Regions from separate parts of the Variovorax sp. LjRoot290 genome, predicted to be linked through region 3. Evidence: riboswitches for the same ligand, from Rfam matches in the RefSeq annotation. Region 3 holds a riboswitch; each other region holds the start of a gene.
The links. Region 3 has a riboswitch for glycine ahead of ACSQ9A_RS31340 (FAD-dependent oxidoreductase). Riboswitches for the same ligand answer to the same signal wherever they lie in the genome.

Region 1 (4,381 bases), on a different contig from region 3:
GCCGGCCTGCGCGTGCAATTGTTCGAGGAGTGTGCTCATGAGGCCAGCTTACTGCGGCTGCAGGTTGATCGACTTGGCGATGTTGCGGTAGCGCGCCGTTTCGGCCTCGAAGAACTTCGCCGATTCGGCCAGCGACATCGGCGCCGAAGCCACCTGCGTCTGGGCCGCGAGCTGGGCGCGCACGGCCGGGTCCTTCAGGGTCGCGCCGATCGCCTTGTGCAGGCGCTGCACCACTTCTTCCGGCGTGTTCTTCGGCACCATGAAGCCGCTCCAGATCTTGTAGGAGAAGTTCTTCAGCTCCTTGCCTTCGCTCACGGCCGGCACGTTCTTGAGCAGCTCGGAGCGCTGCGCGCCAAGCTGGCCGATCACCTTGAGCCGGCCCTGCTCGGCCAGCGCGCCCATGGCCGCGCTGTAGACCAGCACCGCGAAGTCCACCTGGCCGCCGCCGATGTCCTGCAGGAGCGGTGCGTTGCCCTTGTACGGCGCATGCATGAGCTTGATGCCGGCCTGCTGCTGCACGCTCTCGAGGATCAGGTGATAGAGCGATCCGACGCCCACGCTGCCGTAGCTCAGCGGCGCGTCGCCGGACTTGCGCGCCAGCGCGATCAGCTCGTCGACGGTGTTGGCCGGCAGGTCCTTGCGCGCGACGAAGACCATCACGGCGTCGGTCACCGGATGCACGAGGCGGAAGTCCTCGGCCTTGAGCTTGACGGCCGCATTGGCCAGCGGCGAGAGGATCACCTCGTTCGGCGAGCCCTGGAAGATGTAGTAGCCGTCGGCGGGCGCCGCCAGCACCTTCTGCGCAGCCATCGCGCCGCTGACGCCACCGAGGTTCTCCACCACGACCTGCTGGCCCAGTTCCTTGCCCAGCGGCACGGTGAAGATGCGCGCGGCCGCGTCGGAGGGCCCCCCGGCCGGGTAGGGAACCATCAGGCTGACGGGCTTCGTTGGATAGGTCTGCGCGAAGGCCGTGCTTGCGGCGAGCATGAGGCCGGCAAGAAGTAGGGTGCGCGAAGGTCGGGACAACGGTTTCATCGGGGCTCCGGTGGATGCGAGCGAATCGTAGGAGTCATCAATCCGAACGTCCAATGCATTGTTGTCTGCATTAGCATGACTTCGATGCACTACTTTGCCGGGCACCCACGATGACGCTGGTTCAACTAAGGCATCTGATCTCGCTCGCAAAGAGCGGCTCCTTCAGCAAGGCCGCACAGGCCCAGCACCTGACCCAGCCGGCGTTGAGCCGCAGCATCCGCGCGCTCGAGGACGAACTGGGTATGCCGCTGTTCGACCGGGTCGGACGCCGCAACGAACTCACCGCTTTCGGGCGCGAAGTGCTGAACCGCGCGCGCCAGCTGGTGTTCGAGGCCGACGAGTTGCGCGACAGCGGCCGGCTAATGCGCGAGGGGCAGGGCGGCGTGATCCGCATCGGCATGGGCTCGGGTCCCGGCGCGATGCTGATGACGCCTTTTCTGATGCGCATGGCGACCCGCCATCCGAAGATGCGCGTGGTCGTGTCGCGCGGCGGCACCGATTTGCTGGCGCAGGCGTTGCGCGCGCGCACGCTCGATGCGCTGGTGGTCGATGCGCGTTCGCTGAAGCCCGCGGCCGACCTGGAGCTGAGCGCACTGCACGAAATGCGTGGCGTCTTCATGTGCCGCCGCGGCCATCCGCTCGCGCGGCTTCGCAGCGGGGTGAGCTTCGAGGCGGTTCAGCGCTATCCCGTAGCCTCCACGCCGCTGAGCGACGAGGTGGCGCGCACCTTGGTCGAGGCCTATGGACCCGAGGCGCACCCGGCACTCTGCGTGACGCTGCAGTGCGAGGAAGTCCCGAGCCTGGTGGAGGTGGTGCGCCGGAGCGACGCCGTGCTGCTGGCCATTCGCGCGGCGGCGCCAGACCTGGTCGAGCTGAAGATGAAACCCGAGCTTAATGGCGTCGCGCGTTTCGGCCTCGTGACCTTGCGCCGGCGCACCGAGGCGCCGGCGCTGCCGATCCTGCGCGAGCTGATGCAGGAGTTGCTGCGCGACTGAGACTGGGACCTAGGAGGTGGCGAAAGCGAAGTCGACCTCGGGCTTGAGGCCGCTCACGATGCGCGCGATCGATTTGCCCGAGCCGCAGGCGTGGGTCCAGCCCAGCGTGCCGTGGCCGGTGTTGAGGAACAGGTTCGGCAGCTTCGTTTTGCCGATCAGCGGCACGTTGCTGGGCGTCGCCGGCCGCAGTCCGGTCCAGAACTGGGCTTGCGTGCTGTCGCCGGCGCCAGGGAACAGCTCTTCGACGCGCCGCACGATGGCCTCGCAGCGCACGCGGTTCAGGTCACGGTCGTAGCCGTTGAGTTCGGCCGTGCCGGCGATGCGCAGGCGGTCGCCGGTGGCCGAGGTGTAGCGCGAGAACACCAGCTTGTACTCGTCGTCGGTCAAAGAGACCTGGTGCGCCTTCGAGGCATCCTTCACCGGCAGCGTGACCGAGTAGCCCTTGGCCGGGTAGATCGGCAGCCGGATGCCCAGCGGCGTCGCGTAGAGCGGGCTCAGCGAGCCCATCGCCAGCACGAAGGCGTCGCCGCGGATGCGCTGGAAGCGGCCTTCGTTGTCTGTCGCTTCCACGTGGTCGATGCTGCCGCCTGCTTCGCGCAGCGCGGTCACGGTGTGGCTCATGAGGAAGTTCACGCCGGCCGCAGAGGCCAGTGCGACCAGTTCGCGCGCGAAGCGGTTGGCATCGCCAGATTCGTCTTCGGCCGTGTAGGTGGCGCCGGCCAACTGGGGCCGGATGTGGGCTAGCGCGGGCTCGATCTTCACCGCCTCGTCGGCCGAGATCACCTGGCGCTCGCAGCCCAGTGCGCGCATCTGCTCGGCCGGCTTCAGTGCGCCGTCGAATTCCTTCTGGGTCGTATAGAAGTGCAGGATGCCCTGGGTGCGCTGGTCGTAGCTGAGACCGGTGTCGCGGCGCAGCTGCTGCAGCGTGTCGCGGCTGTAGGTGCCCAGGCGCACGATCTGCTCGATGTTGTGGCGCGTGCGCGCCGGCGTGCATTCGCGCAGGAACTGCAGGCCCCAGAGCCACTGGCGCATGTCGGCGCGGATGCGAAAGAGGAGCGGTGCATCTTCCTTGCCGAGCCATTGCAGCACCTTGAGCGGCGCGCTCGGGTTGGCCCAGGGTTCGGCATGGCTGACCGAGATCTGGCCGCCGTTGGCGAAGCTGGTTTCGGCAGCCGGTGTGGCCTGCCGGTCGATCACGGTCACTTCGTGGCCGAGTTGCTGGAGGTAGTAAGCCGAGGTCACGCCGAGCAGGCCGGCGCCGAGAACGATCACGCGCATTTCGAGAACCTTTGAGGTTGCAGCGCTTGAACGCAACGGAAACGGAAGCTCGAAAAAGAAAGCAACCGGACCATGCGTCCAAGTTGCCGCTCCCCCTGTCCTCGGTACCTGAGAGATTCACCCGCTGCGCCCGCAGCAGGTTTGCTCCTTCGGTGCATCACATGGCGTGATGGCTCTCCAGACGGCTTTGACAGTTGATGCAGTACAGGCTCATCGCGTGAGCCGACCTGAGCGTTTATGGGAGTTTGCGCCTTCGGTGGAGCCGCTTCCCGCGGCCCGCTCTCCTGCAGTGCAGCAATTGTAAGGCGGCGAGGACGCGCGCGGCTACGGATTTCTGAAGGCGAACTCGAGCTCGGGCCTGAGGCCGCTCACGATCCGGGCAATCGACTTGCCGGCGCCGCAGGCGTTGATCCAGCCGCGCGCGCCCGGCGCGACATTGAGGAACAGGTTGAACAGGCGGGTCTTGCCGATCATCGGCAGCCCGTCCCGGCTGACGGCATGCACGACCGTCTCGAGGGAGGCATGCGCCGTGTCGGCCGCGCCGGGCAGCAGCGTTTCGATGCGGCGCAGGATGGCGTCGACGCGGTCCGAATCGGGCTCGCTCTCTTCGTCGAAGCTGGCGCGTACCGTGGCGGAGACCCGCAGGCAGTCGCTGCCCGGCGTTTCGATGCGCCGGATGCCCAGCTTGCCCTGCCGGTCGCGCAGCGCGACGCGCGGTGCGCGGGTCGCGTCCTTGAGAGGGATCGTGACGATGTATTCGCGCAGGAAGCGAAAAGGCATGGCGATCTTCAGCTTTTCGGCGTGCATCGCGCTGGAGATGCCGAGCGCCAGCACATAGGCCTGGCCGCGCAGGACGACGGGCTGGCCGTCGGCATCGAGCAGCTCGACATGGTCGATGCGGCCTGCGCGCTCCTCCAGGGAGATCACCGTGTGCTGGGTCAGGAAGCGCACGCCGGCCGCGCGGCACAGGAACACCATGCTGGCCGCGAACTGGGCCGGGTCGCGCGCCGCCGGATCGTCGAGCGAATAGGCTGCGCCGGCGAGCTCGCCGCGCAGGGCCTGCAGGGCCGGCT
Region 2 (4,381 bases), on a different contig from region 3:
CACGCTGGGCCAGCGCGAGCGCGCCCTGCTGCTGATGGCCGACGGCCAGCGCTCGGTCACCGACTTCGGCCAGCTCTTCGGCAGCCGCGACGAGGCCGGCCGCGTGGCGCTGCACCTGGTGCAGGAGGGCTATCTGCATCGTTCGCAACCCGCTACGCCCGCCGTGGCGCCGCCGGTGCTGGCAGCTCCGGCGCCGGACGCGAGCCCCGAGCCGCCGGTCGCGGCGGATGTCTTCGACGGCAAGCGTTCGCTCGCCACCACGCGGATGTTCCTGTTCGACCTGTGCGAGCGCATGTTCGTCAGGCGCGATCCGATCCTGGCCGGGCAGTTCCGCGAGCTGCTGCGTGAAGCGCGCGACCGGGAGTCGATGCTGGCCGCCGCATCCGCCATGCTCGGCGAGATCGAGAAGCTCGCGGGTGCCGAGCGCGCCACGTCGATCCGCGAACGCATCGACAAGCTGCTGCCGCCCCAGCTCGTGCATTGAAATCGGCCCCGACGGCCGCCATGGCCGCATCCGGACAAACTCGGCGTCTCCTCTGACAAGACGAGGAGGGATACTCGTCGCGTCGCGCCCATCCGGCGCCCCAACCCTCCCTTCTTTTTTCTGTCAACAGGCATGACGAACTACGGTTTTGTTCATCTGGAGTACGGGAGTCAGCATCGTGATCATTCGGTCCAGGTGCTGACCAAGCTGCGAAGGCAGTTGGCCGGCGAGAGCGATCGTGTCGTTCTCGCGATCGTCGACAACGCCAGGTCCACCGGAGGCGAAGCATTGCGCAATGCGGAATGCGAGGACGGCTTCGTCATCGCAGGCGACAACTCCAACCGCGAATTCACTGGGTGGGACCAAGGAGTCGCAGCCATTCTTGCCCGCAGCGGCGAGCCCGACGTGTGGATCTTTTCGAACGACACCGTCGCGCGAAACCACGGATGGAGCGAACGCAGGGTGGCCGGCTTCGGCGGTGAAATCAAGAGGCTGGGGCTGCACCCGGGCCCGTGGCTCTTCGGCGAGATCAACGATTTTCCGCGCTCGACGATGACGCCGCTCGGTCCCCTGCTCGAATGGGTTTCGACCTACTGCTTCGCGATGAACGGCAACCTGCGCCGCCAGCTCGGTGCGCTTTCGCCGGGCAACGAATTCCTGGATTCGCTGGTCTACGACCGCTTCGAACCCGAGCACCGTCTGTTTCGCGACAGCGTCGACGAGGCCTATGTCGATTTCGTGTCAGCCTGGCTGATCAAGGACGAGAGCGATCCGTCCAGGCAGCGCAGATTCAAGTGGTCCCACGAATGGCACAAGGCCAGTGCGCTCTCGCCGGAGAACTTCGACGACCTGCGCATGAAGGCGCGCTGCGTTCTCTCGGAGAGCATGCTCAGCGTGCGCGCCCGGCAGCTGGGCGCCGACATCCGCTCGCCCTACGACGCGCGCAATGCCAGAGCGCACATTCGCAGCTCCCTGCAGCTCGTCGCCGACAAGCTGTGGGAGAAGTTTCTGCTCAGGCGGCTGCGCCTGGAGCGCTCCTGAGCGGCCAGGACCGGGCTCATCCCTTACACTCGGACGGGTCAGGAGAGAGCCTCGCAGCGCGGGGCCGCCGAAGGCGCAGGTCCCCTCGAAAAACGGGCCCGAACGCTCAGGCAAAAGGACTGACGAAGCGCCCCATTTTCCGGGCGTTTCCTTGCTGGAGAGAGGCGGCGCATCGCGTTTTTTGTTCGCAGTGCCGTCCACCGAAGGAGCAAACCCCGATCGTGGGGCGAATCTCTCAGGTAAAGCGGACAGCAGGGGTGGCCCATGGCAAGAATGTCATGGATCTGGACTGCCCCTTTGGAGAGTGCCTTGGCCTCCGCATCCGACGATCTGCAAAAGACCCCGCTCTACGACCTGCACCTGGAGCTCGGCGCCCGCATGGTGCCCTTCGCGGGCTATGTGATGCCGGTGCAGTACCCCGCCGGCCTGATGGCCGAGCACAAGCACACGCGCGAGGCCGCCGGCCTGTTCGACATCTCCCACATGGGCCAGCTGCGCCTGGCTGGCCCCGATGCCGCCGCCGCGTTCGAGAGCCTGATGCCGGTCGACGTGATCGGCCTGGCGCCGGGCAAGCAGCGCTACGGCCTGCTCTTGAACGACGAAGGCGGCATCCTCGACGACCTGATGTTCTTCAACGAAGGCCACGACTCGCTGTTCGTGATCGTCAATGGCGCCTGCAAGGTGGCCGACATCGCGCACATCCAGGCCAGGATCGGCGCGCGCTGCCAGGTGCTGCCGATGCCCGACCACGCCCTGCTGGCGCTGCAGGGCCCGCAGGCCGTGACCGCGCTGGCCCGGCTCGCGCCCGGCATCGAGCGCTTCGTCTTCATGACCGGCGGCGCGGTGCAGATCGGCGGCATCGCGGCCTTTGCCACGCGCAGCGGCTACACGGGCGAGGACGGTTTCGAGATCTCGGTGGCCGCCAAGGATGCCGAAGCGCTCGCACGGCTGCTGCTCGCCCAGCCCGAGGTCAAGCCCGTCGGCCTGGGTGCGCGCAATTCGCTGCGGCTCGAAGCGGGCCTGTGCCTCTACGGCAACGACATCGACGAGACCACCACGCCGGTCGAAGCCTCGCTCAATTGGGCGATCCAGAAGGTGCGGCGCACCGGCGGTGCGCGCGAAGGCGGCTTTCCGGGCGCGGCCAAGGTGCTGGCGCAACTCACGGCGGCCAATGGCGTCGCAGGCCACCTGGACCACCACACGCTCAAGCGCAAGCGCGTCGGCCTGGTGGCGCTGGAGCGCGTGCCGGTGCGCGATGGCACGCTGCTCGAATCCTTCGAGGGCGCGCCCATCGGCCAGGTGACCAGCGGCCTGCTCGGCCCCACGGTCGACCGGCCGGTCGCGATGGCCTACGTCGCGCTCGCCTATGCCGAGCCCGGCACCCGCATCCAGGCCATCGTGCGCGGCAAGCCGGTGCCGATGGAGGTGAGCACCATGCCTTTCGTGCCGCAGCACTACTACCGCGGTTGAATTCTTTTCTTCAAGGAGCCTTTCATGAGCATCAAGTACACCAGGGACCACGAGTGGGTCCAGGCGGTCGGCGACGGCGTCGCCACCGTCGGCATCACCGTTCATGCGCAGGATGCGCTGGGCGACGTGGTCTTCGTCGACCTGCCGGAAGTCGGCAAGAGCTACAGCCAGGGCGATGTCGCCGGCGTGGTCGAGTCGGTCAAGGCGGCGGCCGACGTGTTCATGCCCATCACGGGCGAGATCACCGAAGTCAACGAGGCGCTGCGCGCCGACCCTTCGCTGGCCAACAGCGCGCCCGAAGCGGGCGGCTGGTTCTTCAAGATGAAGATCAGCGACGCCTCGCAGCTCGATGCACTGCTCGACGCCACCACCTATCAAAAGTTCGCCGACGAAAACTGAACCGAACACGCCAATGCCGAAGTCTTCCCTGCCCTCCCTCAGCGAACTCGAGAACGCCGAGGAATTCATCGCCCGCCATATCGGCATCGAGGCCGATGACGAAGCGCGCATGCTCGCCGCCGTCGGCTCGACCACCCGCGCCGAGCTGATCGACGGCATCGTGCCGCCGGCCATCCGCCGCACGAAGCCGATGCGCCTGCCCGCCTCGGTGACGGAGGCCGACGCGCTGGCCGAGCTGAAGGCCATTGCGGCGAAGAACAAGGTGGCGAAGAACTTCATCGGCCAGGGCTACTACGGCACCCACACGCCCGGCGTGATCCTGCGCAACGTGCTCGAGAACCCGGCCTGGTACACCGCCTACACGCCCTACCAGGCCGAGATTTCGCAGGGCCGCATGGAGGCACTGGTCAACTTCCAGACCATGGTGTGCGACCTCACCGGCATGGCCATCGCCAATGCCTCGATGCTCGACGAGGCCACGGCGGCGGCCGAGGCGATGACGCTCGCCAAGCGCAGCGCCAAGAGCAAGAGCAACGTGTTCCTGGTCTCGGGCGACTGCCATCCGCAGACCATCGAGGTCATCAGAACGCGCGCGGCGCCGCTCGGCATCGAGGTCAAGGTCAGCACCGTGTCGGAGACCCTGCCGCACCTGATGGCCAGCGGCGATTTCTTCGGCGCACTCGCGCAGTACCCCTCGACCACCGGCCACGTGCACGACCTGCGCCCGCTCGCCGGCCACGCCCATGCGTGCGACGCCGCCTTCTGCGTGGCGGCCGACCTGCTGGCGCTCACGCTGCTGGCGCCGCCCGGCGAATGGGATGCCGACATCGTGTGCGGCACCACGCAGCGCTTCGGCATGCCGATGTGCAACGGCGGCCCGCACGCGGCCTATCTGGCCTGCCGCGACGAGTTCAAGCGCTCGCTGCCCGGCCGCCTGGTGGGCGTGAGCGTGGACACGCAAGGCCAGCCGGCCTACCGGCTCGCGCT
Region 3 (4,381 bases):
CCAGTCCATCATGCGCGGCGAAGGGCGACCTACCTAAATCTACCTAGTCGCACGTGTGCTTCAAAGAGCCAGCATCTTTGCGGCTAAAGATTTTCCCGGCCCCGCTTTTCGCGCGGGGCCTTTTCCCACAGCTCAATTTTTCCAGGAGAACTCCATGAGCATTCAGCGCATCGAACCGGGCGCCCGCATGAGCAACGCCGTCGTCCACGGTAACATCGTCTATCTCGCCGGCCGGGTCGGCGAAGGCGAGAGCGTCACTGACCAGTGCAAGAGCGCACTTGCCGACGTTGACCGCCTGCTCGCTGCCGCCGGCAGTGACAAGTCGAAGATCCTGCAGACGATCATCTATCTCTCGGATATCGCCACTTTCGGCGAAATGAACGCCGTCTGGGAAGCCTGGATCGATCCAGTCAACCCGCCGGCCCGCGCCACCAGCGAAGCCAAGCTCACCACACCGAAATTCAAGGTGGAGTTCATCGTCACGGCGGCGATCTGATCGCTCCGATATAGGGAACCGGAAAGCCGGCCTATCGCTCTGATAGGCCGGCAATCGGGATTCGAGGAGTATCGTTTAAGGGTACGGGAGAGATCGGTCACCTGCCCCCTCCCAACCGTACCAGCGTAGTGGCAGGGAAGTCCGTCAACTTGGAATGACGGATTGATGAAGCGAGCCAGGCTTACCGGATGTGCAGATCATTGAAGTTTCGAGCAGGCGGCGGGTGCGAAGCCCGTCGATCTCGGCCGCGAGCACGGCGACTCGGAAATGACGCTGTATAGCTGGAAGGACCGTCACGGCGGCATGGACGCTTCCGAAGCGAAGCGCCTGAAGCAGCTCGAGGACGAGAACGCCAAACTCAACAAGCTGCTTGCCGAGGAGTTGTTAGAGGTGGCTCGGTTGTTTGAACAGTTTTCGGGCTGTCGCTAAGTGCATTTCTGGCTCGGTCAAGCCGCCATCGTGATTGATCCTGCTTGAAGAACCAACTACTGAGTGAGCCAGATTTGTGTAAACTGACTTCCTCGATCGCGATAAGTCTAAATCCTGATCACTCTTTACAATGCTTTCGTAGAGAGAAGCCCATTGCGGCGATATAACGTCATCCACGCTTACCTTTGATTGTCGTGCTTGTGATGGGGTCGTTGCAAATTGAGCCCGGAAACATCGATTGAAGTGAGAGCTATCGGAGAAACCGGTGATTGTCGCGATTTCCGTTATTGACTTGGGGCTATTTAAAAGAAGCCAATATCCATAAGCAAGTCGAAACTGACGGCAATATTGCTGGACCGGCTGCTTCATTTCCTGCTGGAAAAGCCGTTCTATCTGCCGCTTAGAAACCCCCAAGGTTGACGCAAGAGATTCAACCTTCAATGGCTGCTGTCCAAGATTTCTTTCGATGATCTTGAGCGCCCGAAGTACTCTCGCATCGAGTGGATTTTCTCTTGTTCCAGAATTCTGCTCAGTTTCGGTGGGGGAGGCCGAAAGCTCTTGCGGCGCGGGAATCTCGGCGCCGATAGCGGAATAATGACGTTCTAAAAGCCATGATCCGAGTTCCAGTGCCGCTAGCCCTCCCGCACAGCTAACTCGCCTGCCGCTCACGACCAAGTTAAGGCCTGAGATTTGCTGCACCTCCGCAAAACGGGTATCTCGGTCGGCGCCGCGATACCAATCTGTTGCGCAGGGCAATCTATCGAAAAATCCGGCTTCGATTAGCACAAATAGTCCGGAACCTATTCCCGCAAGAGTTGCGCCCTTCATATCGGCGCTTGTGAGTGCTTCCAGAATCGATCTGCGGTCCTCGACAGGAGCAGCTGTCTTCCCGCCTATCACGAAAACGTAGTTGCAATCGCGAGCAGCGTGCAGGGGCGCTGTCGGAGGTACTTGGACCCCGCAGGTCGTTTGCGCTGGCTTTTGTCCTAGAACGACATATTCAAAGTCGACTCCGACCGCGGCTGCCGGGTCGGTGCAATGCTTCAAGATATAAACCAGGGCAGAGTACGAAAACATCGTGAAGCCTGGAAGGAGGATGAAGCCGACCTTCACTCGCCGCCGCGCCAGCTTGGCGGATTCGGCCTTCACACCAGAAACCGGCATCATCGTGGACTCTCCTGCCATAAGGTCGGCAATCGTAGCAGTTGCAGTATGTCCGCGCGCAATCGGATGCTCATGGCACTTGTCGCATAGAAGGTAAGCGGATGGCCGTCCGATCCTTGACGACTGCGACCGGCGGCACGCGGCAATTGGCCGCTCACGGCGGTCTCGCCGGGAGGGCGCTTCATCGATTGCCAGCGGTGCGGCAGGAGATTGTCGATGCGGCTGGCCATGTGCGTGGGCAGGCGCTGCAGGACGTCTTTAGGTACGCGTGCGGATCGGGGCCGCAGAGCTTGCCGCCTGCACCAGGCTCATCACGACGGCCGCGCGCTGGCCGGCCAGTTCTGATTTTTTCAACTCCCCTGCCTCACGTTCCAGGCTTGGCGCTCGAACAACGAGAGGCTGGTTGGCTCCCGACCCCTTGCGGCACTATCGACTTCCAGCAACGATCCGAATAGACTTCGATATAGCAGGAGAGCGGGCCGCGCGAAGCGGCTCCACCGAAGGCGCAAACTCCCATAAACGCTCAGGTCGGCTCACGTGATGAGCCTGTACTGCATCAGCTGTCAAAGCCGTCTGGAGAGCCATCACGTCATGTGATGCACCGAAGGAGCAAACTCGCTGCGGGCGCAGCGGGTGAATCTCTCAGGTACCGAGGACAGGGGGAGCGGCAACTTGGACGCATGGTCCGGTTGCTTTCTTTTCGAGCTTCCGTTTCTCCGCGTTCAAGCGCTGCAACCTCATAGGTTCACGAAATGCGCGTGATCGTTCTCGGCGCCGGCATGCTCGGCGTGACCTCGGCTTACTACCTCCAGCAACTCGGCCACGAAGTGACCGTGATCGACCGGCAGGCCACACTGGCTGCCGAGCCGAATGCCGACGATCTGCTCTCCGCACCACTCGACGACCTCTATTTCGGCAATTGACCACTTACTTCCAAGGACACCAGAGAATGACAACGCAAGGACCCGACGTACGCCTGACCCAACTCGGCATCGAATTGCCGAAGGCGGTCGCCCCCGTCGCCAACTATGTGCCGGCCCGAAAGAGCGGCTCGCTGATCTACATCGCGGGCCAGGTGCCGACCGCCGGCGGCAAGGACCAGTACGTGGGCAAGGTCGGCCAGGACGTCTCGATCGAGAACGCCCAGAAGGCGGCGCGACTGTGCGCGATCAACATCCTTGCCCAGCTGCGCACGGCCCTGGGCGGCAGCCTCGATGGCGTCGCGGGCTGCGTGCGCCTCGGCGGCTTCGTTAATTCCACCCCCGAGTTCGGCGACCATCCGAAGGTGATCAACGGCGCCTCCGACCTGATGGTCGAGGTGTTCGGCGAAGCGGGTCGGCATGCGCGCGCCGCAGTCGGCTGCAATTCGCTACCGCGCAACGTCGCTGTCCAGGTCGATGCCATCTTCGAGTTGGCCTGACGATGAACCACGCCGCGGCCTGGGCTGACGGCTGTGTGCCGATAAATGCGCTGACCGGCTTCCTCGGCAGCGGCACCCACGCTGCTACGCCATTTGCTGGCCGATGCCGGCGTGGCGGACACGGTGGTGGTCATCAACGAGTTCGGTGAGGTCGGGCACGACCACCTGTTGGTGCGCGCGAGCTCGCTGAAGACGTCGTCCTGCTGAGCTTGGGCACTCTACGAGTTCGGCCGGGCTCTATTGGCTAGACTGCGTTTCAGCGCGGGCGCAATACACGACGCGACGCGGACCAACCGTGAAGACCGCCTTTTTAGATGAAGGACTCGGTAAATCTAGAACACTGCTAGGGAAATGCTTATATGGCGCCTCCCGGATTACAAGCAACTTGTGTGTAAAGGATCAGGAGGCAGGGCTGCAGTCTCATATTCGGCCTGTTGTGCAGGCGTGATGCCTGCTGGCCCTGATGGTATTCGCTGACGAGGCTCCCTGATCATCGAGATTGGTGCTCTTGATCCCTATCGGAGTGTCCCCATCCCGGTCCGACCTGTCTGGCGCATCACACGCGTGGTCGCTTGCTCTCCTTCGAAGCGGTAGTTTCTAGGTTCCTGCCAGTGCACTTGCTGCCACGCCGCAGGTCTCCACGCCTGTCCGCGTGCCAACACCACCATATCGTTCGCGCCAGCTTGTTGGCCACCGCCGACGACTACGCTGTATGGCCGGCGCTGGGCTTCAAATTTGACCCGCGTGTTCAGCCTACCCCGATGCTTTTTTAAGCGGTGCCACCGCAAGAACAAGGCGGTGCGCGAGATCGTGAGGGCCACAAGCCTGTCGCGCAAGACGGTGCACAAGTACTTGCGCACGCCGGTGGCGCA

Region 1: another riboswitch for glycine. It lies ahead of ACSQ9A_RS03205 (D-amino acid dehydrogenase); the one in region 3 lies ahead of ACSQ9A_RS31340 (FAD-dependent oxidoreductase).
Region 2: another riboswitch for glycine. It lies ahead of gcvT (glycine cleavage system aminomethyltransferase GcvT); the one in region 3 lies ahead of ACSQ9A_RS31340 (FAD-dependent oxidoreductase).

Annotation. Positions count from the first base shown of each region.
Region 1 is NZ_CAXURW020000001.1:608,780-613,160, forward strand. Features, by position in the region: gene ACSQ9A_RS03190 (M20 aminoacylase family protein) at 1-39, opposite strand, end outside; gene ACSQ9A_RS03195 (tripartite tricarboxylate transporter substrate binding protein) at 49-1,035, opposite strand; gene ACSQ9A_RS03200 (LysR family transcriptional regulator) at 1,146-2,030, shown strand; gene ACSQ9A_RS03205 (D-amino acid dehydrogenase) at 2,040-3,308, opposite strand; glycine riboswitch at 3,394-3,499, opposite strand; glycine riboswitch at 3,515-3,605, opposite strand; gene ACSQ9A_RS03210 (FAD-dependent oxidoreductase) at 3,633-4,381, opposite strand, start outside.
Region 2 is NZ_CAXURW020000001.1:2,154,777-2,159,157, reverse strand. Features, by position in the region: gene ACSQ9A_RS10940 (hypothetical protein) at 1-484, shown strand, start outside; gene ACSQ9A_RS10935 (hypothetical protein) at 617-1,525, shown strand; glycine riboswitch at 1,555-1,657, shown strand; glycine riboswitch at 1,670-1,787, shown strand; gene gcvT (glycine cleavage system aminomethyltransferase GcvT) at 1,799-2,995, shown strand; gene gcvH (glycine cleavage system protein GcvH) at 3,020-3,394, shown strand; gene gcvP (aminomethyl-transferring glycine dehydrogenase) at 3,408-4,381, shown strand, end outside.
Region 3 is NZ_CAXURW020000002.1:504,660-509,040, forward strand. Features, by position in the region: gene ACSQ9A_RS31315 (alpha/beta fold hydrolase) at 1-37, shown strand, start outside; gene ACSQ9A_RS31320 (RidA family protein) at 155-496, shown strand; partial or broken gene ACSQ9A_RS31325 (transposase) at 707-904, shown strand; gene ACSQ9A_RS31330 (GlxA family transcriptional regulator) at 881-2,110, opposite strand; partial or broken gene ACSQ9A_RS31335 (transposase domain-containing protein) at 2,278-2,434, opposite strand; glycine riboswitch at 2,547-2,637, shown strand; glycine riboswitch at 2,653-2,758, shown strand; gene ACSQ9A_RS31340 (FAD-dependent oxidoreductase) at 2,842-3,012, shown strand; gene ACSQ9A_RS31345 (RidA family protein) at 3,039-3,509, shown strand.